4 regions of the Paenibacillus baimaensis genome follow, and region 1 is predicted to be linked to each of the others. Evidence: riboswitches for the same ligand, from Rfam matches in the RefSeq annotation. Region 1 holds a riboswitch; each other region holds the start of a gene.
The links. A riboswitch is a leader RNA that binds a small molecule or an ion and turns the genes downstream of it on or off. The one in region 1 is predicted to bind cobalamin.

Region 1 (7,616 bases):
CGACAGTTTGTATGATGCAATTTACGGTAATTTCAAGACGTGTTTCGTCCAATATATTTTTATCTTTTGAGGTGACTTCTCCGATTTTTACTTGATTTCGTTTGATTTGTTCCTCGACATCAAGAATGTCCCAACCGTTTTGTTTAGTTTTCTCATAAAAACGGTGAGCTTCCTCTGAGACTTGTTCGTTGAACTTTTTTTTGATTTCATCCAGATTTTGAACAGTCAACTTCGTAGTTTGAGAATTTTCTAGAATATCAAGTTTCGCCTTGATATCGATCTTCAAAACCGGTTGGCCGGCTTGTATTAATATTTTCTTGCGTACCTTAATAGCCATAGCCCGGACATTGACATGCCCCCCATCTAAGCTTAATAATTGGTGAAAAGTCGTAATTTGCCCATTCAACAAATTGACCAAGGGCATCTCCGACGTTTTTAATTTCCCAATCATCTGGCCCGCTTTGAATACGGCGCCTCCGTCCAGTGCAATGTTTCCCTTATTTGCATCAATTTGTTCATAACGATTAGTGGTGGGTTTGGGCTGTGAGCTCGATAGTGTAATAAGGGGAAGTATGGTAAGTGAAGAACCTTCCATATTCTCAACCAGATCTTTGACTCGCGATTGCTTGCTTGCCCGACCTGATTGCTTGAACTGATTTTCAACGATAGTATGTATAACCCTGCCTGGCATCCTCTCCAGGGTCGTATATGTATCCATAATGTCAGAGAGTCGAGAAGTGGTTACGAACAAGTGGATAGTGGATCGGTTGTCCGAATGCTTGACCAAATAATTAATAAGCTCCTCTACTCCTTCTTTAGCAGTCCTTTCGGTCACAACCAATGACTGATAATGGTCGAAAAAAGGCCGCCTTGGAATCTTGTCGAGCATTTTATCATAAATCTCTCCAATGGTCTTTGATTCGATACGATACGAATATATAGGAGAATTGATCCCCGACGTTTTTTGTGTAGCTATCCCTGAAGGATTAATAATATGATAATAAACGGTATACAATCCGGTATCTGGATTTTTGTCCAATCCGATAAAGTTTACAATAGCAAGCTGATTCACTTCCACCATATCCCAGCAACCTGTCAAACAAAGGCAAGAAATGATCATCAAGTAACCTTTACAATACCTGAGAAAACGTTTGAAGTTCATGAGTTTCACCTTTTTTTGCGTTTTGTATGATTCATGCGAGGATAGGTTTTCATCCGTGATCTTGGCACGCGAATTAGCGTGTCCTTCCAATCCGAAAGAAACGTTGGTGCTACAGGAGCCATAAATGGAACACCGAACGATTTCAGTGAAACGAGGTGCACAATAGTAAAAAGGACACCGCATAAGATCCCGTATAATCCCATAAATCCGGCCAATATCATGTAAGCATACATGAGAAATCGCTGCGACAAGCCAAAGTTATAATATGGGGCTACAAAGCTCGTGATAGCGGTAACAGCTACAACAATAACCATCGCGGCCGATACAAAACCAGCCTGTACCGCGGCTTCCCCTAATACAAGTGCTCCCACAATCGAGATCGCTTGACCCGCAATTCGTGGCATTCGCAAACCGGCTTCACGCAGTACCTCAAATATACCCGTCATCAAAAAGGCTTCCACATATGAAGGAAACGGAACTCCTTCCCTCTGTGCAGATAGGCTTACAAGAAGCATAGGTGGAATCAATGCTTGTTGGTATAAGGTAACAGCAATATAAAGTGCTGGGACGAATATGGCCATCAAGTAAGCCAAAAACCTGATCCAGAGCATAAAAGTGGCGACATCCGCTCTTTGGAAATAATCTTCAGGCGACTTAAAATATTGAAAAAAAGTAACAGGTCCGATCAGCGCTATTGGACTCCCATCGACCAAAATAGCTACCCTGCCTTCCAATATATGTGAAACCGTGACATCGGGCCGTTCCGTTTTCATGATCAAAGGAAAGGGAATGAATGTTTTGTCAGCAATCCATTCCACAATATAGGTACTGTCCAGAATACTATCTGTTTCAATAGCCCGAATGCGGTTACGACATTCATTTACTACTTCGGTCGGTGCGAGATCCTGCATGTAACTCAGCAAAACTCTCGATTCAGTGGACGTGCCCAGCTTCATTTGTTCGACTCGAAAATTTGAGGATTGAATTCTTTTTCGCAGCAAGCCCAGATTGGTCGTCAGGTGCTCATTAAAAGCCTCATTTGGTCCCTGAACAGTCGTCTCTGTTTTAGCTTCCGCTACGGCACGATGAGGAAAATGAGCAACATCGAATAATAGCACTTCGTCTGCCCCAGGGATAGAAAACAAACATTTTCCTTCCAAAAGGCCTTGTACGCAAGAGTCCAAATCATAAGTTGTCGTCGTTGCAACAATAGGAATGGTGTTCTTTAAGTTTTCCACGAGATTCAAGCCGTTCTCCAAACCATCAAACATTTGAGCCTCCGAAAAAAACCGCAGAACATTGTTATCAATTTTATTCTTGTCCACCAAGGTTTCGATAAATAAATAGCACCCCTGAACGTCCGCGCTTAGTGCAAAAGTTTGATATATTAAGTCCGGTGGATTTCCTATGACATTAATCAGTTGATCAAAAAAAGCATCGGACTCATTTTTATCATACATAGTTGTCATATTGGAAATGGTTAACGCCAACCCTCCGAATTTTTTTGTATTCGCTTTTAATATCTCCCTCTCTTTGTGAAAATAAACGTAAACCGTCGGTTGATATATGGATAAATAGTATGTAAAGACAATAAAAAACCGGAAATTTTTTGTGAAAAACCAAAAAACTCCGGTTATATTCAAGTATCCCCTGTATTTATGTCAATCGACACGTGTGGCTTCACGGACATCGGCTAATAGCTCTTTCAACTGTCCAAGCATTTCAACATAATTAGCTTCGGTTTTGCAAATATCAGCAAATATGGTTTCCGGCGCACGCTGCAGCTGCGGTTTCAACGATTCACCCTTGGCGGTTAAGCTGACTTCGACTTTACGCTCATCCTCCAGGGAACGCTTACGAAGCACTAAATCAGCTTCCTGCATACGCTTCAGAAGCGGCGTTAATGTCCCTGAATCGAGCAGCAGCTTTTCTCCAAGCTCCGTTACGGTACAATGACCAACCTCCCACAGAACGACCAAAACCAGATACTGTGGATAAGTAAGGCCAAATTTGTCCAGAACCGGCCTATACAAGCGAGTGATTTCACGTGAGGATGCATAAATCGTAAAACAAAGTAAATTTTCCAGCTTGATCATTTCTTCATTCTCTGACATTATGAATCACTCCTTCTCGCAGATCACAGCTATTATTTATCGTTATTATACTCCATAGTATAGCTCAATTTAACAATCTTTCAAAATTTAATTGCACACAACTTAATTAAGGATTGGAAATTGCTGTTATCCGCTATTTCACCCTTGGGAAGACACAGCCATCAGGAGCTTAAATTCCTCAATCGTACGTGGAGGGGTAACATCCTTACGGATGGATTCGGGCAAAGCCTGCCACAGCTCCAGCAGCAGCGGCAGTTCGAGACTGAGTGACTGAATCCGCTCTTCATGCTGAAATAGCTCATGCGGTGTGCCTTGCATTACACATTGTCCATGATCCATAACCAGAATCCAATCCGCCCATGAATAAGCCAGATTCATATCATGTGTGGCCATCACGATCGTAATGCCGTTCTCATGAATCCGATCCAATTCCTCGACCAGCTGCTGCTCGGACAAACGATCCAGATACGCTGTAGGTTCATCCAACATCAGCAGCTCAGGCTCAAGCACAAGTACTCCGGCAAGCGCTACCCGTTTCTTCTGGCCCAAGCTCAAATGGTGAATCGGCTTGTCCGCCAGATGCTCCAGACCCATAGCCGTCAGCATACGACGGGTTCGCAGCGCGATTTCCTGTTCAGCCATCCCGGCGTTGCGCAAACCATAGGATATATCTTCAAACGGCGTGCTCAGAATCAACTGCTGCTCGGGGTCCTGAAACACAAGACCGATCTGCTGGCGAAGTTTTTTGAGAGCCTCCGGACGATACGATAGCGGAGTATCATGCCACCGCATTTCTCCGACCACAGGACGGTGTATACCAATCGCCTGAAGGAAAAAAGTTGATTTACCGGAGCCATTATGGCCGCAAATGGCAGTTTTCTTATGCTTGGGTATACTCATCTTCAGTCCCTGAAGAGCTTCCGTATCCGTACCGGGATACCTGTAATGTACATCTCTTGCTTCTAAGATCGATTTCATTACTGTTACCTCCATCGAATCCAACACTCCAGCCCTAATAAGAGGCTTACTCCGATCCAGCTTTCCAACCAGTAACGAGGCGCAACGGGCTTAGCCATATAAGGAGCCATCCGAATCTCATCCGTAAAACCCCGGGCTATCAGGCCATGGGACAGTGCTCTATACCTCTGCATAGTCTTGCCAAACAAGCGAACGATTAAAATCGCCGTGTCGTTCAGCCTGCCGCGGAACCCGGACTGACCGCCTCTCGCTTTTTGGGCTGTATACATGTGCTGCGCCGTTTCTGACAGCAGGAAAAGAAAACGGTACATAATCAGCATAATTTCCAATACCAATGTGGGCATTCTCAGCTTGTTCATCACCTGAAACAACTCGGACATCGGCGTTGTCAGCATCACAAAGGTAAGACAGGAAAGACAAGCAACGACTCTTGCAAATAAATAGCCCGCTTGATGCAAGCCTGCTTCCGTCATATAACATGTCCAATTCATAAATGTAAAAAGCACTTGATTCGTGCTTACTGCCGCTATCGAATCTCTGGACTGCGTTCCGATCTCGATCACAATGGCAGGCAGGCTGGTCACATAAAATAAACAAGGAAGCCCTATCAGCAGGATATAGGATTTAAAAGGGATTCGGGCATAAAAAACAGTCCATACGAGCATCCAGCCTGCAAGGCAGAGCTGTACAACGGGATGCGACAAATATGCGCCTACGAACAGAACGGCCGCAAAACCGCATTTCCACGCAGGAGACACGGACCGCAGCCGATTCTTATAGGATAGTGTATCAATCAGCTTGATCATTGTTTATTCGGCTTAACCGATTTACCCTTGAACCAGCCGATCGCATAGCCGATGAAGCCTGCACCAATTGCCGCCTGAAGTGCGAAGAGCATGCTTTCCGTTTCGGGAGGAGGTTCGACAAGCGATGAGAACCACGGCTTATAGCCAGGATGAAGCTCTGCGATGATCTGTTCGGCAGCATCGTCCGCTCCGCCAAATTCACCATTGACCAGAATCAGCGGAAGAACCGCCAACAGCACTACAGCTGTCAGCATAAGTATATTTTTAGTACGACTTGTCATGGCTGCTTAACTCCTTTCATTTTGCGTTGAAGAATGGACAGCTCCTCAGAGCTGTAGGCCTGCAGCCAGTTCCAAATCAATACCGTGAGCAGACCTTCACTGATAGCCAGAGGAATTTGGGTGATCGCAAACACACCGCCGAACTTGATGAACGAAGCCAGGAAGCCGCCATTTTCCGCAGGAAAAGCCAACGCCAATTGAATCGAGGTTACCACATAAGTGGACAGATCGGCACATGCAGCTGCCGAGAATATGGCCAGCTTTTGCTTGCCTGTTGTGTTCATCAGCCATTTATAAATGACATAACCTACCATTGGTCCTGCAACCGCCATGGAGAAGGCATTTGCTCCAAGTGTTGTCAAACCGCCGTGTGCCAGCAGCAGCGCTTGAAACAACAGTACGATAGATCCGAGCACGCTCATTGGCAGAGGTCCGAACATCACGGCACCCAAGCCTGTCCCCGTTGGATGCGAGCTGCTTCCCGTTACCGAAGGGATCTTAAGAGCTGACAGCACGAAAGTAAAAGCACCCGCCAGACCCAGCATAATTTTCAACTCCGGTGTTTCCTTGTTGATTTTGACCAAGGCGCGTAATCCGAGTATGAAAAAGGGAATAAACACAACCCACCAGAACACAGCCCAGCCCAGTGGCAGGAACCCCTCCATAATGTGCATCGCATAGGCAGATTGAGGCTCGTTAACAACAAAATACAAGGTAAAGGCCACAACCACTAATAAGGCTCGAAACATCTTTTTTGCTTTCATTCTCTAAATCCTCTCTTTCCCATAATAGGCGAAACAAAAAAACCAATCCTTTAGAATTGGTCATGGGTACATCACAATATAAAACAGGATCCTGCGGGATCGCCGTTTCATCGTTTGTACACCACTCCTTTCCGCGAAGGCTGTCGGGTGATTAAATTAGGTAGGTCTCCTGGCTTTCGGATCTTCGTTTTCTTCCGTCTTCCCCGATACATTACCGAGTGACCTGCATGAAAAAAAACTCCCCGAATACAGTGGCGGGACCGCTCGGGAGTTGCACCCGATTCCCTGTTACCCCTTATTGTCTAATGGGCACCTAATTCATGTATGCTTTTGATTTGCTGTTGAGTACCTTATATTCGATATCGACAACGATTTTCCTGTTCCGTAGCATAAATTTATAAAAACATGACACAATCAGACCGTACAAAAGCATCTGTAGTCGTGTCATTAAATGATTGACATCGAGTGTAACCATTTGTAAAATTAAAAATGCCAAGTCAAGAGATCGGTTTAATCCGTTTCATGAGAAAGGAAGTTAGCAATTCATGTTTTTTTTGCGTTCGCTTATCATTTGCTGCTATCTTATGACCGCTTATTGGGCATCTATCCATTTTCCTTCATTAAAGATGGTATTTTATCCAACGCTCGGCGCATTCAGCTTCTTGTTCATACACCGAATAGGCCAGCTCAAAGATGTTGTACGCATCATTATCGGAGCTATCATTGCAGTATCGCTCGGAAGCTTCTTTTATACAATTAATACCGGGGCCGTCTCATTTTTTGCAACTGCAATTGTAACGATATCGTTGATCCAAGTGTTCAAATGGAATGCCGCTCCCATATTAGCGGTTTCGTTCATTCCTTACTTCGCCCATCCTGACAGTCTATGGGCACTGCCCATAGCTGTGTTGGCTTCGCTGGCAGGTCTGCTCATCCCGCTCTGGCTGATTAGCAGATTGGAGCAGTTCACATGGCTTATCCGCTTTAATGAGGCTGCAGAGCAGCTGCGTCTTAAAGCTTTAACTGTAACCCGAATCCTTAAGGAACCACCTGCCACGGAGATCATCCAGAAATCGAGAAACTAAAGCAGTACCATTTTCCAACAAATACCTACATCCTGTCCTGCTCAGATAAGCCAGATGGGATGTTTGTGATTTCACTGCCCAACTGAGTCCTGAGCATCCCATCCAAGGCTGTGATGGAAGTACAAAAAGACCGACGGGGTTTACCCGCCGATCCCAATTCTTCTATTTTATTATTGCTCGCCCGCTGCAATTGCAGCAAGTCGCTCCTGAATCCGTTCTGTGCAAACACCACCATGATACGTAATGACGGTCTCAATATCATAATCGAGCAGCTTGGCGACCGAGCTGAGTGCCTGCTCCATATCGGGTGTAAATGCTTTGTTAGGCGGCATCAGCACACCATCCTGTGAGGTCAAGGCGTCGCCGGATATCAAGGTTTTACTTGGCTTGTGATAAAGGCTGATATGATCCGGTGTATGACCCGGG
Region 2 (7,616 bases), on a different contig from region 1:
GCCATCAGCTTGCCAAGCGCAACACGCTGCCGTTCCCCTCCACTTAATCGGTCCACTGTACGATCTGCCAGCACTTCAAGCTGCAGCCGCTGCAGGATATGTTCAATCAGTGGTTCAACATCTGCAGCCGATTCATCACCCAACCAATTCTGAAAGGGATAGCGGCCCATGGCAACCATCTCCCGCACCGTGAAACCAAGCGGAGGCAGCGAGTCCTGCTCCAGCACAGCCATCCATTGCGCCAACTGCTTTCGAGGATACGAATGAGCTATTCGGCCTTCCAGCAGTACACGACCAGTATCTGGCTTGTCTATACCGGATAACAGCTTTAACAGCGATGATTTACCGCTGCCATTCGGGCCGATAATACCGAAGCATTCTCCAGGCTTTACGGTGAAGCTGACCTGCTCCAACACAGTTTGCGTTCTATATGCTTTACTGACATTATCCACTTGAATGATCGCCATTTCGCCAATTTCAGGCATTGAATTCACCCCATCTCACTGGCCTTCTACACCATATTTTTCTATCGCGCTCGTCGCCTGCTTTTGCGCAGCAAATAAACAAAAAACGGCGCACCGAGAAATGCGGTCACCACGCCAAGTGGAATTTCCGTGGGACTTAGCAGCATCCTGCCCAGCGTATCGGCACTCAGCACATAGAGGGCGCCTCCAATCAATGATAGCGGCAGCAGCAGCCGATAATCCGGTCCAACCAACAGACGCAGCAAATGGGGGACAATCAATCCAACAAACGCAACGACGCCCGATACAGATACAGCAGCTGCGGTTACCAAGGTAGCTGCGATCAATACCGTCAGCTTGGTGCGTTCGACGTTAACCCCCATATGCGCGGCTTGGGCTTCTCCCAGGGAGAGTAGATTCATCGCGCGTCCAAACAACAGCAGCAGCAAAGCACCAAGCACCAAATACGGCAGTAAAATCAAAGAATAGGACCAACCCCGCAGTGTCAAGCTGCCCATCAGCCAGAACACGATCTCGTTGACAACCTGCTTCGACATCGACACCATCAAGGCTACAAAAGCACCCAAAAACGCTTGCATCACAACACCGGATAAAATAACAGTTTCGATCTGCAGCTTCCCGTCCATACGGGCTAGCAGCAGTACCGTCAAGAGCGACGCCATGCCTGTGCCGAATGCTACGGCTGGTATCGTCCAAATGCCCAATAAAGAAAACTGAAGTCCGAATAAGATCAGGAAGGAAGCACCCACAGCGGCCCCCGAGGAAACACCTAACGTATATGGATCAGCCAGTGGGTTGCGCAGCACCCCTTGGAAAGCCGCACCAGCAACTCCAAGCGAAGCACCTACCAATACACCAAGCACCACCCTCGGAAACCGTACCCGCCAAACGATCTGCTCAGAGGAAGCTTCCCAATTCACCGATATATGGTCGCCTATCCATGGAAGCTGGTGAGCCACGATCCCCCAAACCTGCAGTAGAGGGAGCTGGACCGTCCCAATCGATAAGGATAGCGTAATGGCAAGAAGAAGGAGCAGCATGCCTGCCCCTCCCCAAATCAACAGCTTTTGCTTCATTTATTTCACCAATTCCGGGTATATGCCCTTGGCAATATCAACAAGACCTTGTGTGATCCGTGGCCCCGGACGACTGATCCAGTCTTTGTCGACACCCACGATCCGATTGTTTTTCACGGCATCGATTTTTTCCCAGCCGCTGCGTTCTTTAATAATTTGATCTAAAGTTTTTTTGGATTTGTCGTCGATCAAATTGCTCGGGTACAAAATAATCTGCGGATTGGCGGCGATCACCTTTTCTTCATTCAGCTGCGAATAGCCGGCCATTTCTCCATAAATATTGATACCCCCGGATAACGTAATCAGCTCGTCCATGAATTCGCCTTTACCAACTGTCCAGCCTGGTGAGAATTCAAGCAATACGCGTTTTTTCTGCTCCGGTTGCAGGTTCTTGACGGCATCCGTCACCTTTTGGCGATCTGCCTTCATCTCGGCAACCAGCTTCTCCGCCTGTTCCTGCTTATTGAAAATTTGACCGAACACCAGCGTATTATTCAACACATCGTCGACAGTTTTCGGATCTACCTTGAACACATTCAATTTCAGCGAACGCAGCTGCTCCACGGCTGGTATTTTCATCGACACGCCTGTAACAATCAGATCCGCATTCGATGCCAGCAGCGCTTCCTCATTAGGCTTGACGATGCTGCCCATCTTCGGCTTCTTCAAAGCCTCTGCCGGATAATCGCAAAAATCCGATACTCCATAAACCTGCTCACCCAAGCCGAGCGCGAACAGCGTCTCCGTCTCACTTGGAGAAATCGATACCAGTCTGGCAGGCGCTTTGTCAAAAATAAATTCCTTCCCTGTCGCGTCCTTCACTTTGAGCGGATAGACTGTCGCTTTAGCAGCTGGGGCTGCTGCTGTCTCCCCATTAGGCAAACCCTGGCCAGTACCCGTCTTCGGTGGTTCAACAAGCTCTCCCTTGCCTGGTGATACGCTTAAGTTCCCGCAGCCTGCTATGATCAGCAGCACAATCATACCAATCAGCACAACCAGCTTCGAACCGTAGCGCTGCATCTTGCTTATATTCCCTAGCTTCATCTTAAAGCTCCTTCCTCGCTTCCCCCAACAAAAGAAAAACCTCTCGCTTCTTTTCACAAAGAAACAAGAGGGGCATGCGCTAAATAAACGATTACACCAAGCTCGAAGAGCCTGCGATCATTCAAACGCGACGCTCCTTTTTCCTCGAAAGGGACAGTCTTTGCAGTGAACAGGCAGGTTTCCTGACTTGAGAGTTTGTAACCGATTGACGATTTCTCCTTTACAGTGGCGGGACCGCGCCGGATTTGCACCAGCTTCCCTTTTAACCCGATAAGCGACAGCTTACAGGCACCTGTTCAAACTTTATTAAGTTGTTATTTTTGGGCAATTACTTTTAAAACCTGCATGACCAAATCCTGCTTCTTCGCATTAGCCGGTACAAACGCAATCAGATCTTTACCATTGAGCTTTAAATCTGTCAACCACTTCGTTTGTTCCAGAGGTATACCATAGAGATGCTTCTCGACGCCTCCGGATTTTCCATCCACGGGGATCTCCATCACACCATCAGGGAAATCCTCGGCTTTGGCTACCGCATCCAGACTGACATAACCGCCCTGCTGACCGAGCGCCTTGAACTGCTCCTTAGGTACGACAATGATTCCGTTATCGCCAGCGGCAATTTCAACGATCAGCTTTTCCATGGAAAAAATAGGCGTTGTTTGTATTTTAACCGTTGGTGCTTGTCCAAGCTTTTCTACCAGACTAGCCTCCAGCTTATCGCCCACTTCACTTGGGATGCCACTGCTCGACATCATAAATATCGGCACATCCGCCTTCGGCCCCCCACAGCCTGTCAAAATCAGCAATAAAATCAACCCTAAACATGCAAATTTCGCCTTCATCTGTCTCTCCTCCCAGACCAACCAACCAGCCGTCCGTACTGAAATCTCACCTCACATCTTATCACAAAAGCCATCATTCCACAAAAACTAATGCGTATGACAAACACCCTCCAAGCCGTTCAGGCTCAAAGGGTTATCTCGAATCCAACCTCATACACAAACACATCATTACAATACTTCGGCAACTTCAGGAAAGCAGCAGCCTTTAATCCTGATACGTCACTTTAATTGGCGTCCACTCGGCAATAACCGTCTGGCCATGGACCGATACGCTGCCCTCAGGGGTCAAATCCTTTTCCGTCATAATTCCAAGCGCAACCGTGAATTGATTCAACTTGATTGGCACCTGCCGTTCTCGCCGAACTTCGACACCATTAACCGCAAAAATAACCTCGTCATTTCCACGATGATACGTAATTCGATACGTATTGAACTCTCGCGGCTGAAAATCCGTCTCTTCCTTGAAAATACAAAAGAATCTGGTTTTGTCCGACTCAGGAACCTCGACGCCAGGAAAAGGAAGAATTCCATAGACGCTAGCATAAGTATCATTTCCCACAAAAAAATCAAGCGCTGCGCCTGTAGTAAAATCCAGCAAATTCAGTGAAACAAAACCATCATACAAATCGTGGGCCGCTGTCCCCGTTGTTCTCGAACGGATTTGCAGCTCAAAGCTGACCTCGCCTGCTTCCGGCACCTGAACAGCATCCACTGAATAATACATATGCTTCGCATTGTCCAGGAACTGCACATGATCATGCTTGCGGCTGAGCGGTGCTCGTACATATAAAATTCCATTACGAACGATAACTACAGCGTTTGGCTCCCGATAATTCCAGAAGGAACCGTCCTGCAGCGGAAATCCGCCAATTTTCCAGACATCCTTGCCAGACAAAATGTTATGAAAATCTCCTAATATGTGCTCTCTGCTCATCCAAGCCGCCTCTTTCTCTGGTTGAATTTACTGAAAAATCCCATGTGCCAGCAGCGTCAGAATCATGATCGACCCACAGCGGACTGTAACACGTAGTGAAGCTCCCATCAAGGGCAGGTAAGCGACCGAAGGATTCTCTGACTTCAGCATACCATATACCTTGTATATAGGAATAACAGTAACCAAAGCAATCAATGAATAATAAGGCAGCACGTTGAAAATGACACACACCAATAACGAAAGGAATGCCAGAAATAGCAGGAAACGTGAAAACTGAATAGCTCTTTGTTCACCCCATACCACGACTAAAGTATGTTTACCCGCTTGTTTATCCGATTGCCAATGCAAAAAATGATGATTAAACAAAATCAATGTGGTTAACAGGCCGATCGGCAGCGATAATAGCAGTGCGCGATAATCAAGCTCCATCGTCTGAACAAAGTAGCTGCCCATAATCGGTAAAATCCCGAAGGACAACAAAATAGCCAGTTCACTGTAGCCTTTACCTCTATAGCCAAACTTGAGCGGTGGTGCCACATAGAAATAAGCAATCAAGCCTCCCAGACCGCCGAAGATCAATACCCACCAGCCTGCATACAACCCAAGCACCAAACCGCATATCAGGGCAACAGAGAATAAGGACCAGGTTAAGAAAGCAAAGGTTTTCTCCGATAACGTGCCATTTGCCAAAAATCCCGAATTTGTGGAGATCGTACCCGAGTTTATTGCTGCAGCAACATCGACACCGTTCCGATAGTCCCATAAATCGTTAATCATATTGGAAAATAGATGGGCAGCTCCGGCGCCAATTAAGGTTATAACAAAAAGCAGCGGATGAAATATACCCTTCCACGCATATGCCCCTAAAGCACCTAGAATAATCGGAATCATCATAACAGGAATGACTTGGAATCTGGATGCCTTCATAAATAATTTCAGTTTGTCCATTTCATCAATTCCTTTCTATTACAAGATAAAAAGAACCGAATGCTATCGGTCCTTTTTGTTCTGGTTCATATACTGATTAATTTTTTCGTCAAGAATCGTACTGAAAGCAACAACCTCAGGAGATGACATGCTTTTCCTTAGAATAACCAGGATCTCCAACTGTTGACGTAAGCTGCTAATTTCTTCTTCTAACGTCAATAAATCAGAGCCATGCTTCTTGGTCTTTAATAACCACTTTGGTCGCTGATCTTTTTCCCGTATCCAACCGATGTGGAAATATTGCCCAAGCTGATACTCTGGAAAAGCCACGTCAATTCCTCCCTCCTTAGCATCTCTCAAAAACTACTATACTATAAAGATAACAGCTTTTGAGATGGAAGGAAACGGGCTTATTTTGTCATTTTTTGACGAAACTATAATTTTCTAACAAAATTACCTATACGATCAATAGCTTCGATCAGTTGATTTACCGAATAGGCATAGGAACAACGTATAAAGCCTTCTCCACCCAGCCCGAATACGTCACCGGGAACTACCGCAACCTTGGCCTCATGCAGCAATCTTTGGGCAAATTCGTCCGAACTTAGGCCTGTAGAACTGATGGAAGGAAAGGCATAAAATGCACCTTGAGGCTCATGACACTGCACCCCGATTTCCCGAAAGCTATGAACGACCAAACGCCGTCTTTGATTATACGATTCTACCATCCGATCCTTTTCTTCCATACCATTGCGCAGTGCTTCAAGTGCAGCTACCTGGCCCATTGCTGGAGCGCACATGACGGTATACTGATGGATCTTAAGCATAGCCTTGATGATATCGGAATGGCCACAAGCATAGCCCATACGCCAGCCCGTCATGGCAAAAGCTTTTGAAAATCCGCTAACCAGAATCGTCCGGTCCCGCATCCCTGGCAGGGAGGCAAAGCTCACGTGATTTTGTTCGAAGGTCAGCTCAGCATAAATTTCGTCGGATATGACGATCAAGTCATGCTCTTCAGCGATTTTGGCAATCGGCACCCAATCCTCATAGCTCATGATGCCGCCAGTCGGGTTGCTGGGATAGCTAACAATCAAAATTTTGGTTTTGGGCGTAATGCGAGCTTTTACCGCTTCCGGCTTTAATTTAAAATCATCTTTGGCAAAGGTTTCAATACCTATCGGGACGCCTCCGCTGATCCGTACGATCGGTGAATAGGAAATATAGCTCGGCTCGGCAATCAGGATTTCATCACCTGGAACAACCAAAGCCCGAAGCGCTAAGTCGATAGCCTCACTGCCACCAACCGTCACCAGCACCTCGTCGCTTGGCTCATAGGGTACCTGAAAGGAATCGTATAAATACTCGGAGATAGCTTCTCTTAATTCATATAAACCAGCGTTCGGCGTATACTTCGTATTTCCCCGCTCCAGAGAATACACAGCAGCTTCTCTTATATGCCACGGTGTACTAAAATCGGGCTCGCCGACACCCAGTGAAATAATATCTTTGCTAGCGCTAACCAAATCAAAAAACTTCCGGATACCAGAAGGCGGAATATCCCGCACCAATGGAGCCAAATACCCTGACATGGATTTTACGGAAGTTGAAGGTATTTCATTATTCTTAATCATAGCTCATCGTCCTTCACGGGGAGATTAGCAGGCGGGGGTCCTCTTCCTTATCTTCGAAGATGATGCCGTCCTGTTTGTATTTTTTTAATATAAAATGGGTTTTGGTTGATAATACACGATCAATCGGCGAGAGCTTATTGGAAACGAATGATGCCACTTCCTTCAGCGTCTTACCTTCAATTTCAACAAGCAGATCATAGGCGCCAGACATCAAATAAACGGACTTCACTTCTGGATATAAATAAATACGTTCCGCAATCGCATCAAAGCCGCGGCCACGTTCCGGAGTAATTTGCACTTCAATTAAAGCTGTTACTTTATCGTCATCTACCTTGGACCAATTCACGACTGTCGCGTACTTCACGATGACATTCGCTTCCTCCAGCTCACGAATGGCTACGGAAACTTCCGCCTCCGAGGCTCCGAGCATAGTCGCTATTAAGGCAGATGACCTTCTCGCGTCTTCCTTCAACAGTTCGATAATGCGAATTTTAAATTGCTCCATTGTCGGTGACCCTCCTAATAGTTTTCACAAGAAAACTTACTTCGTAAGCTTCCACTTAGTTTTGCGAAGCAAAACTGACTTCGCAAGCATAAACCTAGTTTTCAGAAAAAACTCACTTCGTAAGCTTAAAAAAACTTATTCCTTCATTTTACACCCAACAGCAACT
Region 3 (7,616 bases), on a different contig from region 1:
TGTGTTTGCGTATACTCCCTGCATTCAGTGGCTCTTCATCGGGATAATAGATCTTCCTGCGTTCTTCTAAAAATCGGACCCAATCGGAATCATTATCCTGCATGGCGGGGAAGAAGGCATCGTAGCAGCTAATAATATCGCGCAGTAAAGCAGCCTCCCATACCGAACCAAGGATTTTTCCTTGACCTGTCAGTCCGTGCGAGTTTCGGAATCCATCGTCCCACTTATAAGCCGAAACATCCATAGACGGGTATACATCAGCAATACGGTGCAGCAAGATAATTCCGGCACTCGCATATTTGGGGTCGCCTGTATACAAATAGGCATCACGTAGGCTGAGTAGAGCTTTGTTAACAAAATCTCTCCAGATCGCCCAATGGTTATAATAGGCAATAAAGGTGAACTTATTACCGCTTGCATCAATCCAGCCTGAGCCGTCATCGACGCCCCAGGTTTTCCCTTTATCGGGATACAGCTGATTGACAAGCAGACTCCGATCCGCAAGATTGGAATCAAAAATGCCATTGGCATTCAAACCGCTTTTATAATAGGCGCCGTAATCATTAGTAGGAAATTTGTATCCGCTCGATGGATCGGTAAGCTTCCATGGCTCCTTAGCCACGTTAAATTCATACGGGTAGGCACCATATTGATTGAGCTCCTGCCCAGTTATAGGGCTGCCTTCATATTGATTGACCGTGTAACTGCGCGGAATCGTTTGTGGTGTTATAGACTCCCAGAGTAAGGATGAGCCACGACGAAGATAACGATCCGCTTCAGCCACTGCATTATTGCGTATCGTTTTGGCCCAATCGTATTTGGCTATATTATTTCTGGCGGCTTGAACTTTCTTCGGAGTGTAATAGGTGCTTCTTGTTTTCACGGGATCTGTGCTCTGGAGTGCACTCGAGGTTGTATCCTCAAAAGGTATAAACAGCGCTATAGCCGACACGATAAATGAAAGACCAAACGTCCAAACTATAGATTTTTTCTTAAACCCATTGAATCGCATTCTCTCACTCCTCTTACTGCTCGTTATCCATGCTTGAATTAACCACTGTCTGCAGTCAACTGTTTACGATTTCTTTTATTTCGATTATCAAATTTCGGTTTCATCAGCTGTTCGTACAGCTCATTCAACTTGTGGCCCTCTGGCTCCCAATTATAATGCGTAACAGCGGCCTGACGTCCATTCTCTCCCATCCGCTGCGCTTCCTCCGGATGCTCCAGCACATATCGGATCGCATTTGCCATCAAATGGGGCTTCATGGGGGGGATACATAGACCGCACTGGTTGCCTTCGACAATTTGTTTCCACAAAGGAAAGTCGGAGGCAAGCACCGGTACACCTGCGGACATATACTCGAACAGCTTGTTTGGCTGCGACATAATAAAATTGGGCTCCGGATGCAGTACGACTAACCCCAGTTTACTTTGTGACATGATCTCACGAAATTGCTCTCGGTCGACCCTTCCTCGATAATCGACGAATTTCCAACCACTCAGCTGGCGAACCTGGTCAAGCAGTTCAGGAGGTGAAAAATTACCGCCAAGGAGTAGGTTAACCGGCATAATCCGATTTAACTGCTCAAGGCATTCGATTGTATCTTTAATGCCTCTGACCTCGGAGATGCTACCGATATAAGCAATATTATTATGTTCCTTGATCTTGGAGCCCTCGTGACTTATCAGTTCATCCAATAGAGGGAAGTTTTGAATTTCATAAGTATGTGGATTGTAGGTCCGAAACCGCTCGGCAATAAAAGGAGTCGCCGGGATGATGGCATCCATACGTTTGGACACAAACCGTTCTATAGCCTCGACACTTAGAGAAACTGGCTTTTTAAGCCAATCGGGAATCCAACCCTTGGAAAAAATATCTCGCGGAACATCTTCGTGAACGTCATAAATCACTCGTTTTCCAAGTATTTTAAGCAGCAGTCCAATAGGCATAAGCTCGGGATCATGGTAATGATAAATATCCGCATCCTGTCTCAAACATTCCCGAAACACCCTTATCGTTGTAAACAGCATGCGAGTGAGACGTCTTGAAGAACCTTTGCCAACACCGATGACCTGAATGCCATTGATAAGCTCATTTTTATCATGTGCGGCGATCAGTCTGACATCGTGACCGTAATTTTGCAGCGTGCTGCACTCTTTAAAGGTTATACGTGTATCATAGACATGGTGGACAGATGTGAAGTGGACAATTTTCATACTTGAACCGGCTCCTTTTGTTTAAGTGCACGAGATCGACGGGTGGGAATTTTCAATATGCCAGCTCCAAGAGATAACCCAATGACAAACCAGAAATATTTCATAATCGTCGTTTCTAGAAAAAACGATTCAACCATATAGGCAATCAGCAAGCCTTTGAGCAGCAGGTTCAAATTGCTTTCGGATGAAGCCCTGAACGTACGCCACAGGGAGGCTAGCATGAGGGCCAGACCAATAATTCCCGTCTGAATCGCAGCTCCCAAATAAATGTTGTGGGCTCCGTATGGTGGATATTCTTGATACTTGTGATAAGTACCTGACCCCGTGCCGATAATCAGATGGTCCGCGAATACACCAATAGCGTGTTCCCAAATCATCGTTCTGCCGGACCCTCCGCTGTCTACTGCCTGCTCAGAACGGGCTGTAATAATATGTTCAAGCTCAGGGATGGAAGTAACCCCAAACAACACAATTCCGCTGACCAGAATGACGGCGACTGCCTTTTTCCAGTTAAAATTAGCGAGCAGCATAAACAGTAGAGCGGCAGCTAATCCCATCCAGGCGCTGCGCGTACCAGAGAGAATGACGGCTGTGATTTGAATCAGGGCAATCGGAATTAACCCAACCCTGAGTAAAATTGATTTGCTGTGCAATACACAGTGGATAAGGTACAGCAGGCCGGGAATAATCATGGCGGCAAAATGGGCAACGCTTTGTTCCTCGAAGGCGCCGGTACGTGTACCCTCTGTCAGATCAGCGCCTTGCATGAAATTCACGATGCTATATAATGAAGTAATTGTTGTGGCAATACTGTAAAAGGCTAATAGAATGGGGATCCGTTTCGGGTTTTGATGTAGTAAATTGACCATCAACACCAACATAAAGAACAATTGCACATAAGTTGCAACGCTGAACCATACTGCGGCGAAGAAAGCATCAGGCGTCCAGAGGATGCTGGCTATGTTCCATACCAACCATACCCACCAAACGGCCGGTATGAGATTAAACTTGATTTGGCGGAAATGGGTAATCAGATATACAGCTGCAAAAAGAAGGCCGAACCCCTTGGTCAAAGTATTAAAAATCCCCCCCACCCTAAGAATATCCTCGAAAGGAATTGCCACCGAGTAAGCCACAAGAGGAATAAAAGGATATCGAAGAGAGAGGAACAACCCGTAAGTTAATGCTATCGCAATCAATATAATGAGCAAGGAATCCGTCATAATACCGGCTGCCAGAATCCCAATACAAAGCAACGATAACATCACGTACAGCAGTCCTGTTCGCTGTAATACCAATATTGCCACGCCCTATCATAATTAGTATAAAAGTGGAATTTGCTTAATATCCTACTTAATAAGTATTCAAAAATTTTCATACTCACATCTTTGACACGTTTTGTAACAAGTATCTATAAATGAATAATACGATACGTTTTGTATCAAGTCAATAGCCAGCTTTTATTTATTTGTTGAAATTCAGCCACTATCCATTAATGATATCATTAGACAAAGCTTCCTTACGGGTGATATGATGAAACTAGACAATTGTATACGTGATAGAATAGGTGCGAGTGCTGAGAAATCTCATTCGCTTAAAAGGGAAGCCGGTTAAAATCCGGCACGGACCCGCCACTGTAGAGAACGCTAATCGAGATTGGCAAATGCCTGAAAGATGGATCCACTGAAGCAGTATTAGTGCTTTGGGAAGGAATCGGGCACGATGTTCTGAGTCAGGAAACCTGCCTGTTTAAACAACACTGTTAACCTACGTGGATTTAGGCAAGTGTTAGAGACTGGCTTACTTACAGAGGTAAAGGGCAGAGAGCCTATTGTCGATACCCTGTATGTATGTGATGCAACAGCATTTCTAACACATTGGAAGTGCTTTTTTTGTTGTCATTTTATCGATGTGGATAGGGAAAGGATGTGCAGCTTGTGGCAGGGAAATTGCTGATTGTCGGTTTTGGACCCGGCAGCTTTGAACATATAACGAAACGGGCTCGTGAAGCGCTCCAGGAGAGCGATGTAATCATCGGTTACAACACCTACGTAGACTTAATCAGCGGTTTGCTGAGCGATCAGCAAATTGTAAGAACGGGTATGACTGAGGAAGTAAGCCGTGCTCAAGAGGCGGTGCGGCAGGCGGAAGCAGGGAAAAAGGTTGCGGTCATTTCGAGCGGTGACGCTGGTGTATACGGAATGGCGGGTCTGGTGTACGAAGTACTGATGGAAAAGGGTTGGCACCCGGAGGGCGGCGTGGAGGTTGAGATTATTCCCGGTATTTCGGCGATTAACTCATCGGCATCACTGCTGGGCGCTCCGATTATGCATGATTCCTGCACGATCAGTCTTAGCGACCATTTGACGCCTTGGGAACTGATTGAGCGGCGTGTTGAAGCGGCTGGACAGGCGGACTTCGTAATCGCCTTGTACAATCCGCGAAGCGGCAGACGTACTCGGCAAATTGTGGAGACACAGCGGATTCTGCTGAAGTATCGTTCACCGGAAACACCAGTCGGTATTGTGAAAAGCGCGTATCGGGATCGTCAGCATATCGTACTGACGAATCTGCGGGATATGCTGGATCACGATATTGGCATGTTGACTACGGTCATTATCGGCAATTCGTCGACAATGGTCTATGACGGATTGATGATTACGCCTCGTGGCTACCAACGCAAGTACACGCTTGGTGCCGACGTGCAGCCACTGCGGCCGCATCAGAGGCTGCGGCAGGAAGCAGAGCCTTGGGCGCTGGAGCAGCTGCCAGAGGAAGCAAATGATGAGTACGATGATGAGGAATGGGAATCCGAAGAAGAAGGAGACTCCCTGATTGAGGATATAGACGATGAGGAATGGGATGACGAGGAGGATGAGCGCATCCCGAACGTTGGGTCGACGTCAGCAGCAATCCGCCAGCCAGGTACCCTGTTAACGAGCTCCGCATCGCCAGGCCCGGGAACAACAGGTACACCGAAGCTGGCAGGTGTGTCCACTGCTGTTGAGCCGAGTGCTGTAGCAGTAGCAGAACGCCACGTCAGTTCAGATCCACTGCTGCTGGCCATGGAGGCTCTGCAGCTTGTGGATCGAAGGAATGGAGTGGGAGTAACCAACACGTTGGCGGCTCCATCTGCGGTGACTGCATCAACAGATGAACCAGCACGATCTGCAGCACCTGCTGCGGTCACCGCAGGTTTGTTCAGGCAGCAGTCGATCTTTGAGCTGGCCGTCAGCCCAGGCGTGGCCAACAAGCAGTTCACGGCGAAGCAGATGCTGACTTTGGCAGCCGTTGTCGGCGACAAGGGATCGATGGAATATACACCACATCATCAACTGATCTTGCGTGTGCCTACAGACAATCCGGCAGAGATTACGGATAAGCTTAGGATGGAAGGCTTTTTGCTGGCTCCGATTGGCGATGTCGCACAGGTAAAGGCTTGCGATTTTTGCAATGGAGAGAAGGGTGAGTCTATTCCTTATGCAGAGGAACTGCAGGCGAAGCTCGGTGGGCTGGGCGTTCCCAAAGAAATGCGAATCGGCTTCAATGGCTGCGGAATGGCCTGCTATGGTGCCGTCAACGAGGACATCGGAATCGTCTACCGCAGGGAGAAGTTCGACTTGTTCCTGGGCGGTAAAACCGTAGGCCGTAATGTTCACCCGGCTCAGCCGGTTGCTGAAGGGATCAAGCCGGAGGATTTGGTCTCCACGATTGAAAATATTATGCATCGATACGTAACCGAAGGTCACCCGAATGAAAGATTCCATAAGTTTTTTAAAAGAGTCAAGGAGCTTGAAGGCTACCGTCATCAAGATTTGCCTGTCTTTACTATAGAAAATGCAATTTGCGGAGATTAGGACTAATACGAATAAGATGCTTGTAACGGTGTAAAACATCGTAAGGAGAAGCTATTTTATCCGATTTATTCGTTTTGTTCAGTTGTAACGATGTTTTATAGCGTACCCGTTACTTATTGGATGAAAGTTGCTGTTGTTATGATGTTTTATATCGGTTCAGATGCTTATTTTGAGAGAGATGCTTCTATAATAAGAAGTTTTGCTAATATCCGCCTTTGTACGATGCTGTTAAGGCATTCAAAAATAATTTTTCTAAGTGATATGAAGCTTATGTTTAGGAAGCCAGTTTTGGTTAGAAACACACAGTTTGAGCTTACGATGCAGTTTTCCTTCGGAAAACTATGAGGAGGTAACCCATGAACGCTGTATTATTTGTAGGGCATGGTAGTAAAGATGCCGAAGGTAATGAAGAAATCAGACAATTTGTTGGCGCGATTGCGAAGGAGCTTCAAGGGCCGCTCGTTGAAACGTGCTTTTTGGAGTTCGAGAAGCCGAACATTCGTCAGGGAATTGATCAATGTGTAGCCAAGGGTGCGACGCAGATCGCTGTGGTGCCCATTACTTTATTTTCTGCAGGACATGCCAAAATTCATATTCCAGCAGCTATCGACGAGGCCAAGCTGCGTCACCCGTCAATTCGTTTCAATTATGGCAGACCGATAGGTGTCCATGAGCAGGTATTGGACATTCTTACATCACGTCTGGGAGCAGCCGGAATAACGGAAGCTACCTTGCAGGAGCAAGGACAGGAACTGGAAGAAACGGCCATATTGGTCGTGGGACGGGGCAGCAGTGATGCAGACGCTAACAGCGATCTGTTCAAAATATCCCGGTTATTTTGGGAAAAGCTGAAAGTAAAATGGGTAGAAACAGCTTTCATTGGTGTAACGGCTCCTTTGCTGGAAGAAGGGATGGAGCGATGTTTGAAGCTCGGCGCCCGCAAGGTCATCATACTTCCCTACTTTTTATTCACGGGAGTTCTGATCAAACGGATGGAGAGCATGCTGGAAACTTTTGAAGAACGCTACCCAGAGCATCAATTTTCACTGGCTGATTACTTTGGATTTCATCCGAAGCTGCGGCAAATTTTGATTGAACGTGCAACGGAAGCTTTGCAGGGTGAAGCCAAAATGAACTGTGATATGTGTCAGTACCGGATCGCCGCGATGGAGCATATCGATCACCACCACCACGATCATGACGATCATCATCATGGACACGACGATCACGACCATGATCACGATCACCATCATGGACATGATCATCATAATCACGAACATGATCACCATGATCACGACCACGACCATAACGATCATCACCACCACGATCATCCTCATGTCCATAATGAGACTGACCACGACCATTCGCATGATGAAGAGCATGACCACGATAAACAGCCTGTCAACAACAAGACTGTTGCATCATCCTAATAGAAGGAGGCGTAACGATGATATTAGTTATGGCCGGAACCAGCGACGCAAGGGAACTTGCTGTTTCCATTCAGCAGACGGGTTATGACCTGCTTACTACTGTTGTAAC
Region 4 (7,616 bases), on a different contig from region 1:
CTATGGGCTACCTTTTATAGCGGCGGCGAGGATGAGGGACCTGATAATTATGTAACGCTTGTCACCAGTATGGACGGAGGTCAAACCTGGTCGGATCTGAAATCTGTGATTGATCCTCCAGGACAGTCGAGAGCCTATGATCCCTGCCTGTGGCAGGATCCATCCGGACGCTTGTGGTTGTTCTGGGCGCAGAGCTTCGGCTGGTTCGACGGACGCTGCGGCGTCTGGGCTTCCATCTGCAGTGACTCCACCCAGGCTGATCCCGTCTGGTCCGAGCCGCGTCGCATTGCGGACGGGATTATGATGAACAAGCCTACTGTACTGAGCAGCGGTGATTGGCTATTGCCGATTGCAGTATGGGCGTGCAACGAATCGGACGTGAACGATCTGCCGGAGGAACGGTATTCGAATGTATACCGCTCAGACGATCAAGGAGAAACCTTTCACAAGTGGGGCTCGGCCGACATTCCCAATCGCCACTTCGACGAGCACATGGTCGTCGAGCGCAGGGACGGCAGCTTGTGGATGCTGGTACGCACTTTCTACGGGATTGGTGAGAGCGTATCTGTTGACGGTGGCAGGACGTGGTCTCCCGGGAAACCGACAACGCTTGGCGGTCCCGACTCGCGATTTTTTATCCGCAGGCTGCTCTCAGGACGGCTGCTGCTGGTGAACCATTATGGCTTCAAGGGCAGAAGCCACTTGACGGCGATGTTATCTGAGGACGAAGGACTGACCTGGACAGGGAGTCTGCTGCTGGATGAACGTCCGCACGTCTCTTATCCAGATGGCGTTCAGGCCGAGGATGGCCGCATTTATATCATTTACGATCGGGAACGCAAAGAGGCCAAAGAGATTTTGATGGCTGCTTTTACGGAAGAGGACATTGTTCAAGGGGCATGCGTGACACCGCACTCCGTATTACAGGCAATCGTTAATAAAGCATAATCGGGTAACAATAAGAATAAATCAGTCAGGCACAATAGACCGATTGCAAGGTTAGGTTTCAGTCAGAAGGATTCCCCCGAGAGGAGCGCGACTATGGCAGACACGAAAAAATCCGTTATCTCCCCACGTCTGTATTCACGGATGAAAACTTATTTTTTCTCCTATATGCTTCTGGTCGTGCTTCTGCTGGTGGGTATTGGCGGGTATATGAATACGAGTTTTTTCCATACGCTGCAGGGAGTTGTCGAGCAATCGAATGTGGCTTCCCTGCAGCAAATTCGCGATCAGATCGATCAACGGCTCGTGGAGCTGCAGCGGATGTCCGTGCAGATATCCCGCAACACGAAGCTGCTGCCCTATATGATTACCCAAGGGGGCTTTGAAGCGGCTCAGGCCAATCAGGAGCTGAGATCGTACGGCTCTACAAGCTCATTCCTGCTCGATATCGGCGTGTATTATGCGCAAGCACAAGCGAACAAAGTGTATGCTGCCAGCGGTGTGTATGATCTCGATACCTTCCTGGAGCAGATTTATCCATTTGAAGGCTTGAACCAAAGTGCATTTGAAAGACTGGTCTCGGACTTAAAAGGTCCACTCATCATGCCCGTTCAATCGATTGTTATCAACGGTACCAACAATACGGATGCAACACTCTATTTGTATCCCGTTCCCAATAACGGCACGAAGCCGTATGAGGTTATTATTTATGTGATTAATGGGGCAGAGATCAAAAAAACAGTCGGAGGCGCACTGAAGCAATTCGAGGGCATGGCGGTTGTGATTGATAAGCAGGGTCAGCCTATCGTGTCCGTATCCAGTGAAGCCGTCGGGAGTCTCGATTCGGCACAGCTTCTGGCCCACCTTCCAGATCAGCCTTCAGCCTCGGTTCAGACCGTTCGTTTATCGGAGGGGAGCTACTCCTCGGTCCGACTCGATTCCAGCGTTGTGCCGTGGTCGTATTATGTCGTGATGCCGACGGAACAATTTCTCAATCGGGTACGCCATACACAAATGATTTTCTATGTGACCATTCTTACGACCTTGCTGCTCGGTATCGTGCTATCCTACATGCTGGCTACACATAACTATAAGCCGATCAAACGGCTGCTGGAATCTCTCCGTAATAAAGGTACAAGTGATTCTTACCAAGGCAAAGACGAGCTGGGATGGATCTCCAGAACGATAGAGGATATGAGCATTGAAAACAGCGGTCTGCGTTCACGGCTGCGGACGAAGTCGGCGATGATTAAGGAGAAGCTGCTCTCCGATCTGTTGAAGGGCAACGTGAAATCGAAGGCAGATATCGCAGAGCTATTGGATACAGCAGGCATGAAGCTGGGAGATGATCATTTTGCCGTGCTGTTGTTCATCATTGATGATTATCGGCGGTTCGAGGAAACGAATACGACTATTATTCAAAATCTGCTCAAATACAGCATTATTAATGTAGCGGAAGAGATTTCGCTTGAAGCCGGATACGGGTATGGAATCGATATGACAGAAAATAACGGTGTCGTGGTGCTGGTCGGAATGGAGCAGATGGTTGATCCCTTGCACATGATAACGGAGGTAGCAGAGAAAACGAGACAATTTTTCGAGCAGAGCTTTCCTTTTACGGTGACGGTAGGGGTCAGTGATATTTTTGAGGATGCGCTTGCTATTCCTAAATATTTCAGGCAATCGTATGAATCGGCCCAATACCGGTTTATGAAGGGACACAATTGTGTGATTCAATACCAGGACCTTCCTTCCCCAACTTCGTTGTCTCAGCCTATGCATGAATTTGAGGAACAGCTTGTTAAAGCACTAAAGCAGGGGAGTAAAGAAGGGGCCATCCGTGCCATTCATGACGAGATGATTGAAATTCGCAGGTATGATCTTGCGGTTTCTTTTGTGCAAAGCATCTGTTTTCGCTTATTCGATGGGGTAGTCAAGCAGCTGGAGGAGATCAACCTGCCGCTTAATCACGAAGGGGAGAGGGAAAAGGTTGCACTGCGTGCCTTTGAATTTGAGACGTTGGATGAGTTTGAGCGAGCCTTTGTGAGGTTTTGCGGTCGGCTGGCCGATGACATTTCTATGAAAAAGGAAAGCAAAAACTTTGAGCTGCGCGACAAGCTGTCTACGTACATTCATGATAATTACATGGACGGTACGCTCAGTCTGAGTAAAATCGCAGAGCAGTTCTCGCTATCGCCCTCCTATTTGTCCCGTTATTTCAAGAATCAGATGGGGATTGGCATCAGTGAATATGTAGACGAGCTTCGAATGGAAAAGGCGAAGGAACTATTGCAAACGAACAACTGGACGGTAAAAGAGGTGACAGAGCAGGTTGGTTACGCTGATCAGACTTATTTTATCCGTAAGTTTAAGAAAAGGGAGGGGATTACGCCTCAGCAATACAAGCTTTTGTCAACAACCGGGGAGCCAGCCGGCAGCAACTCCGATCCCACATGATTATGGTAAGAGTCAGGTCGGCTTCGTATATAGCTGGCCTATTTGCTGTTTCTTAAATACTTGTACACCTTCCATTGATTAATAGAGAATAGTAGTGTATATTCTTAATAGTAACAATTACATATTATGTGAATAGGTGCTCTGTATCGCAATCTCGCTCAGAGCTTAATAGGGAAGTTCGGTGAAAAACCGATGCGGTCCCGCCACTGTAACAGAGGAGTCAAAGCGTAAATGCCACTGATCGCAAGATCGGGAAGGTGCTTGTCGACTATGAATCTGGAGCCAGGAGACCTGCCTATTCGACAGACACTGCTTAACCTACGGAAGATAGGAAGGTGTTAAAGACAGCCATCGTTAGCAATAGCCTATACGATCACGGGCATCGTTTACCTTTGTACGGCAGAGGTGAACGATGTCTTTTTTGTATCTGTATCTGTATCTGTATGTAATGAAAATAGGTAACTACTAAATGAGAGAAGGTTTAAGAAACATGATAAGCAAGTTGTACCAGCAAACACGACAATATGCAAAGATAGGACTGTTAAGCGCCGGCATGGCAATCGCTTTATGGGGCTGCAGCAGTCCGAGCCCGCAAACGGCGGAGCAGCCACCGGCAGCACCCAGCCAAGTACAGCCAACTGAGGTCGTATTGGCGGCTCCACGCGACCTGGCTCCGGGTCCACAGGATGCTTATTACACGAGCACAATTCTCTATGTATGGGAACCGCTGATTACAGCAGGCGAAGACGGTAAGCCTGCGCCTAAGCTCGCTGCTTCCTGGAAAATGTCGGAGGACGGCAAAGAGTGGACGTTCCAGCTTCGCCCTAATGTAACTTTTCATGATGGAGAAAAGCTGAATGCCGATGCAGTTATCGCCAATTTTAACCGTTATAAGCTTGCCAGTCCCAAAAGCTCACCCTTTTATACACTGGACATTAAAAGCTCGTACCCCGGTTTAAAAGAGGTAACCAAGGTTGACGACATGTCGTTTAAGCTGAGCTTCGAGACGCCGCAGCCAACCCTGTTGTATTCGATGGTTAACTTCTCCAGTCCGATCTACAGTCCCAAAAATTTTAACGAAAAAGGTGATTTTAACGGATTGCCGCAAGGGACAGGACCTTTCAAGCTGATCAAGCACGAGAAGGATCAATATGCGCTGCTGGAAGCTTATGATGGATATTATGGCGATAAAGCCAAAACGAAGACGATTCGCGTCCGTGTTATTCCCGACCCGGATACAAGATTGTCGGCTCTAAAATCAGGTGAAATTATGGGTGTTATGGATTTGGGTGCAATTCCTCCTGCCTTGGCCAAGGAGCTGTTGAAGGACAAGCAGTTTGAGGTTTCAGTAGCGAAATCGACGATTTCCCACTACCTGCACCCGAACGGCAAAAAGCCGCCTTTTGACAATCCAAAGCTGCGGCAAGCGATTTCGCTGGCGATTGATCGCCAACAATTGGTGAAGGAGCTTTATTTGGGCTACCCTACCGCTACGGTTAATTTCCTGAATGTAACGTCTCCTTTCTATAAGGATTTTAAAGTGGACTATAATTTGGCGGAAGCCAATAAATTAGCTGCTGAAGCGCTTGGCGGCAAACGTGAAAAGGTCGATTTGATCGTACCGACCTATGGGCTGGACCGTTATCCTTATAAAGCGCAGGCCGAGCTGCTGCAGGCGGTATTCAAGGAGCTTTCCCTTGATGTGGACATCCGTATTCTGGATGGCGCTGCATTCAAGGAAGCACAGAGTAAGGGCGAATATAATCTGGCTTTGGCCACACAAGGACTTCCCAACGGAGATCCGTTCACACTGTTCACCAATTATTTGGGCAGTACAGGTTCAAGCAACAAGAGCTATAGTCTGGGCTACAAAAATGACCGTGTGGATCAATTGCTTAAAGAGGCTAAGGATGCGCTTGGCATGGATGAGAGAGCCAAGATTTATAATGAGCTGCAAGCTTTGGCGGTACAGGACTTGCCAACAATTCCGCTGTTCAATGATGCCAGCCTGATTGCTTACAACAAGAAGATTAAAGGCTATCAAGCGACGATTTATGGCACTACTCTGCCGCAATTGGAATGGGCTAAGTAGCATGCTATATGTGTTCCGCCGAATAACGGCCGCTATTCCTGTGCTGATCGGTATATCGCTGATTGCTTTTATGCTGAATCTGGTCTCTCCCGGCGATCCTGCTGTAGAGGCGCTGAGCTTAAGCGGAATTAAAGAGCCTACCGAGCAGGAGGTTGCAGTGAAGCGGGAGGAGCTTGGGTTGAACGACCCGATCCCCGTTCAATATGGACGATGGCTTAACAGAGCTGTACAAGGCGATCTGGGCACCTCCTACATGACGAAGGATTCGGTAAGCGGTGAGATTATTCGCCGTCTGCCTGTCACACTTTCTGTAGCTCTGCTTGCTGTTGTGTTGGCGGTCGGTACAGGGATTCCGGCAGGCATGCTGATGGCCTTAAAGAAAAACGGCTGGATTGACCATGCTGGACGTGCCGCTGCCATGCTGCTGGTATCGATTCCCGGCTTTTGGATGGCCATCCTGCTGATTACGTTATTTTCGGAAAAGCTCCATCTGCTGCCGACCAGTGGATACGGTACATGGAAGCATCTGGTCATGCCGGCGATTGTGCTTGCTTCAGGAACGAGCGCCGTATTGATGCGGTTAACACGGTCTACCTTGCTGGAAACGATGAACCACAACTATATATTGACGGCAAGGGCCAAAGGGCTGCGTGAAGGAAATATCGTCACCTGGCATGCGCTTCGCAATGCGTTAATCCCGTTAGTTACCGTAATCGGTACGTATTTTGGCGCGATCATGGGCGGTTCTGTCATTGTGGAGGTCATCTTCGCTTTGCCTGGAATCGGCAGATTTGCGATTGAGGGGATTCTGCGCAGGGATTACCCGGTCATTCAAGGGTATGTCGTGTTCACCGGGTTTGTCTATGTCGTATTTAATTTGCTTACGGATTTTTCATATTTGATTATTCATCCGCAGATGAGGCTGGGAGGAAAGCTGAAGTGACCTTAAAACCTGACAGCACAGCATCCCGAAGTCATGCCTCAGCTGCATCCAGCTTCTCCGTGATGAGGAGTCGGCTGTCTGCCATTGTCAGCACGCTGTCTCCACTTGGTATCGCTGCGGTTCTTATTCTATTCACGATCCTGACAGCGAGCATTCTTGCACCGTGGATTGCTCCGTATGACCCGAATCAGATCGATATGTCTGAGCGGCTTGCACCGCTGTCCTTCAGTCATTGGCTTGGTACGGATACACTGGGCAGGGATGTGTTCAGTCGTATTTTGTATGGCGGGCGGATTTCTATTGTGCTGGCCCTTGTAGTGACGATTGCCACAATGCTGATCGGGCTTATTATCGGGACGATAGCGGGATATTTTGGCGGTTGGTTGGATGATTGTATTCAGATCGGTATCAGCATTTTCCAGGGCTTGCCTGGACTGAGCTTTATGATCGCGATAGCGGGTACGCTTGGGCCGGGTGTCAACAGCTTGTTTATTGCGCTAGTCGTCACTTCCTGGGCGGATTTTTCCCGAGTCGTGCGTGGCGAAGTGATGAAGATACGTGAGGAATCATATGTCGAGGGCATTCGGGCAATGGGTGGAAAGCATGGCTACATTGTGCTTAAGCATGTAGTACCGAATATGATAGGTCCCATTATTGTACTGTTTACCGTGAGGATTGGGCGGGTGATTCTGTCTATTGCATCCTTAAGCTTCCTCGGCTTGGGGCTGCAGCCGCCATCTCCGGACTGGGGAGTTATGGTGAACGATGCGAGACCCTACTTCCGCAGTTATTTTCATCTGATTGTTGCCCCTGGACTGTGTATTGCGCTAGTTTCTTTGGCGATTAACTGCTTGGGTGACGTATTCAGAGATGTTTTCGATACAAAGGCAGAAAAAGATAAATTCTGGGTTTCCTGATGGTGACAGGGTAGCGGTACTGGCGGCGTCGGAAGCTCGGGGTAGCAGAAGGAGGAGGGAGACGTATCAGTACGCTTTTATCGATTGAACAGGTATCCGTCGGGTTTCAGACAGCGGTCGGTACAGTCAGGGCAGTGGATAATGTTACCCTGGAGCTGCAGCAGGGACAAATTCTCGGTCTGATCGGGGAAACAGGCAGCGGTAAATCGGTACTGGGGCTCTCAATTCCCGGTCTGCTGCCATATAATGCATCCATAGCGGG

Region 2: another riboswitch for cobalamin. It lies ahead of OB236_RS29515 (ABC transporter substrate-binding protein); the one in region 1 lies ahead of OB236_RS02875 (energy-coupling factor ABC transporter permease).
Region 3: another riboswitch for cobalamin. It lies ahead of cobJ (precorrin-3B C(17)-methyltransferase); the one in region 1 lies ahead of OB236_RS02875 (energy-coupling factor ABC transporter permease).
Region 4: another riboswitch for cobalamin. It lies ahead of OB236_RS01705 (ABC transporter substrate-binding protein); the one in region 1 lies ahead of OB236_RS02875 (energy-coupling factor ABC transporter permease).

The regions. Positions count from the first base shown of each region.
Region 1 covers NZ_JAOQIO010000007.1:251,513-259,128, forward strand. Annotated here, with positions in the region: gene OB236_RS02845 (Ger(x)C family spore germination protein) at 1-1,162, opposite strand, end outside; gene OB236_RS02850 (spore germination protein) at 1,168-2,652, opposite strand; gene OB236_RS02855 (MarR family winged helix-turn-helix transcriptional regulator) at 2,824-3,276, opposite strand; gene OB236_RS02860 (energy-coupling factor ABC transporter ATP-binding protein) at 3,415-4,254, opposite strand; gene cbiQ (cobalt ECF transporter T component CbiQ) at 4,260-5,060, opposite strand; gene OB236_RS02870 (energy-coupling factor ABC transporter substrate-binding protein) at 5,057-5,341, opposite strand; gene OB236_RS02875 (energy-coupling factor ABC transporter permease) at 5,338-6,105, opposite strand; cobalamin riboswitch at 6,248-6,437, opposite strand; gene OB236_RS02880 (hypothetical protein) at 6,651-7,190, shown strand; gene OB236_RS02885 (MBL fold metallo-hydrolase) at 7,361-7,616, opposite strand, start outside.
Region 2 covers NZ_JAOQIO010000103.1:23,896-31,511, reverse strand. Annotated here, with positions in the region: gene OB236_RS29525 (ABC transporter ATP-binding protein) at 1-485, opposite strand, end outside; gene OB236_RS29520 (FecCD family ABC transporter permease) at 527-1,561, opposite strand; gene OB236_RS29515 (ABC transporter substrate-binding protein) at 1,562-2,605, opposite strand; cobalamin riboswitch at 2,761-2,916, opposite strand; gene OB236_RS29510 (hypothetical protein) at 2,920-3,450, opposite strand; gene OB236_RS29505 (DUF6081 family protein) at 3,656-4,384, opposite strand; gene OB236_RS29500 (prenyltransferase) at 4,412-5,332, opposite strand; gene OB236_RS29495 (aspartyl-phosphate phosphatase Spo0E family protein) at 5,375-5,641, opposite strand; gene OB236_RS29490 (aminotransferase class I/II-fold pyridoxal phosphate-dependent enzyme) at 5,746-6,945, opposite strand; gene OB236_RS29485 (Lrp/AsnC family transcriptional regulator) at 6,959-7,450, opposite strand.
Region 3 covers NZ_JAOQIO010000077.1:260,128-267,743, forward strand. Annotated here, with positions in the region: gene OB236_RS19035 (heparinase II/III-family protein) at 1-1,012, opposite strand, end outside; gene OB236_RS19040 (glycosyltransferase family 4 protein) at 1,051-2,220, opposite strand; gene OB236_RS19045 (O-antigen ligase family protein) at 2,217-3,518, opposite strand; cobalamin riboswitch at 3,769-3,983, shown strand; gene cobJ (precorrin-3B C(17)-methyltransferase) at 4,158-6,077, shown strand; gene OB236_RS19055 (sirohydrochlorin chelatase) at 6,434-7,507, shown strand; gene cobK (precorrin-6A reductase) at 7,525-7,616, shown strand, end outside.
Region 4 covers NZ_JAOQIO010000006.1:118,343-125,958, reverse strand. Annotated here, with positions in the region: gene OB236_RS01715 (sialidase family protein) at 1-948, shown strand, start outside; gene OB236_RS01710 (AraC family transcriptional regulator) at 1,042-3,402, shown strand; cobalamin riboswitch at 3,520-3,715, shown strand; gene OB236_RS01705 (ABC transporter substrate-binding protein) at 3,893-5,494, shown strand; gene nikB (nickel ABC transporter permease) at 5,496-6,437, shown strand; gene OB236_RS01695 (ABC transporter permease) at 6,434-7,354, shown strand; gene OB236_RS01690 (ABC transporter ATP-binding protein) at 7,489-7,616, shown strand, end outside.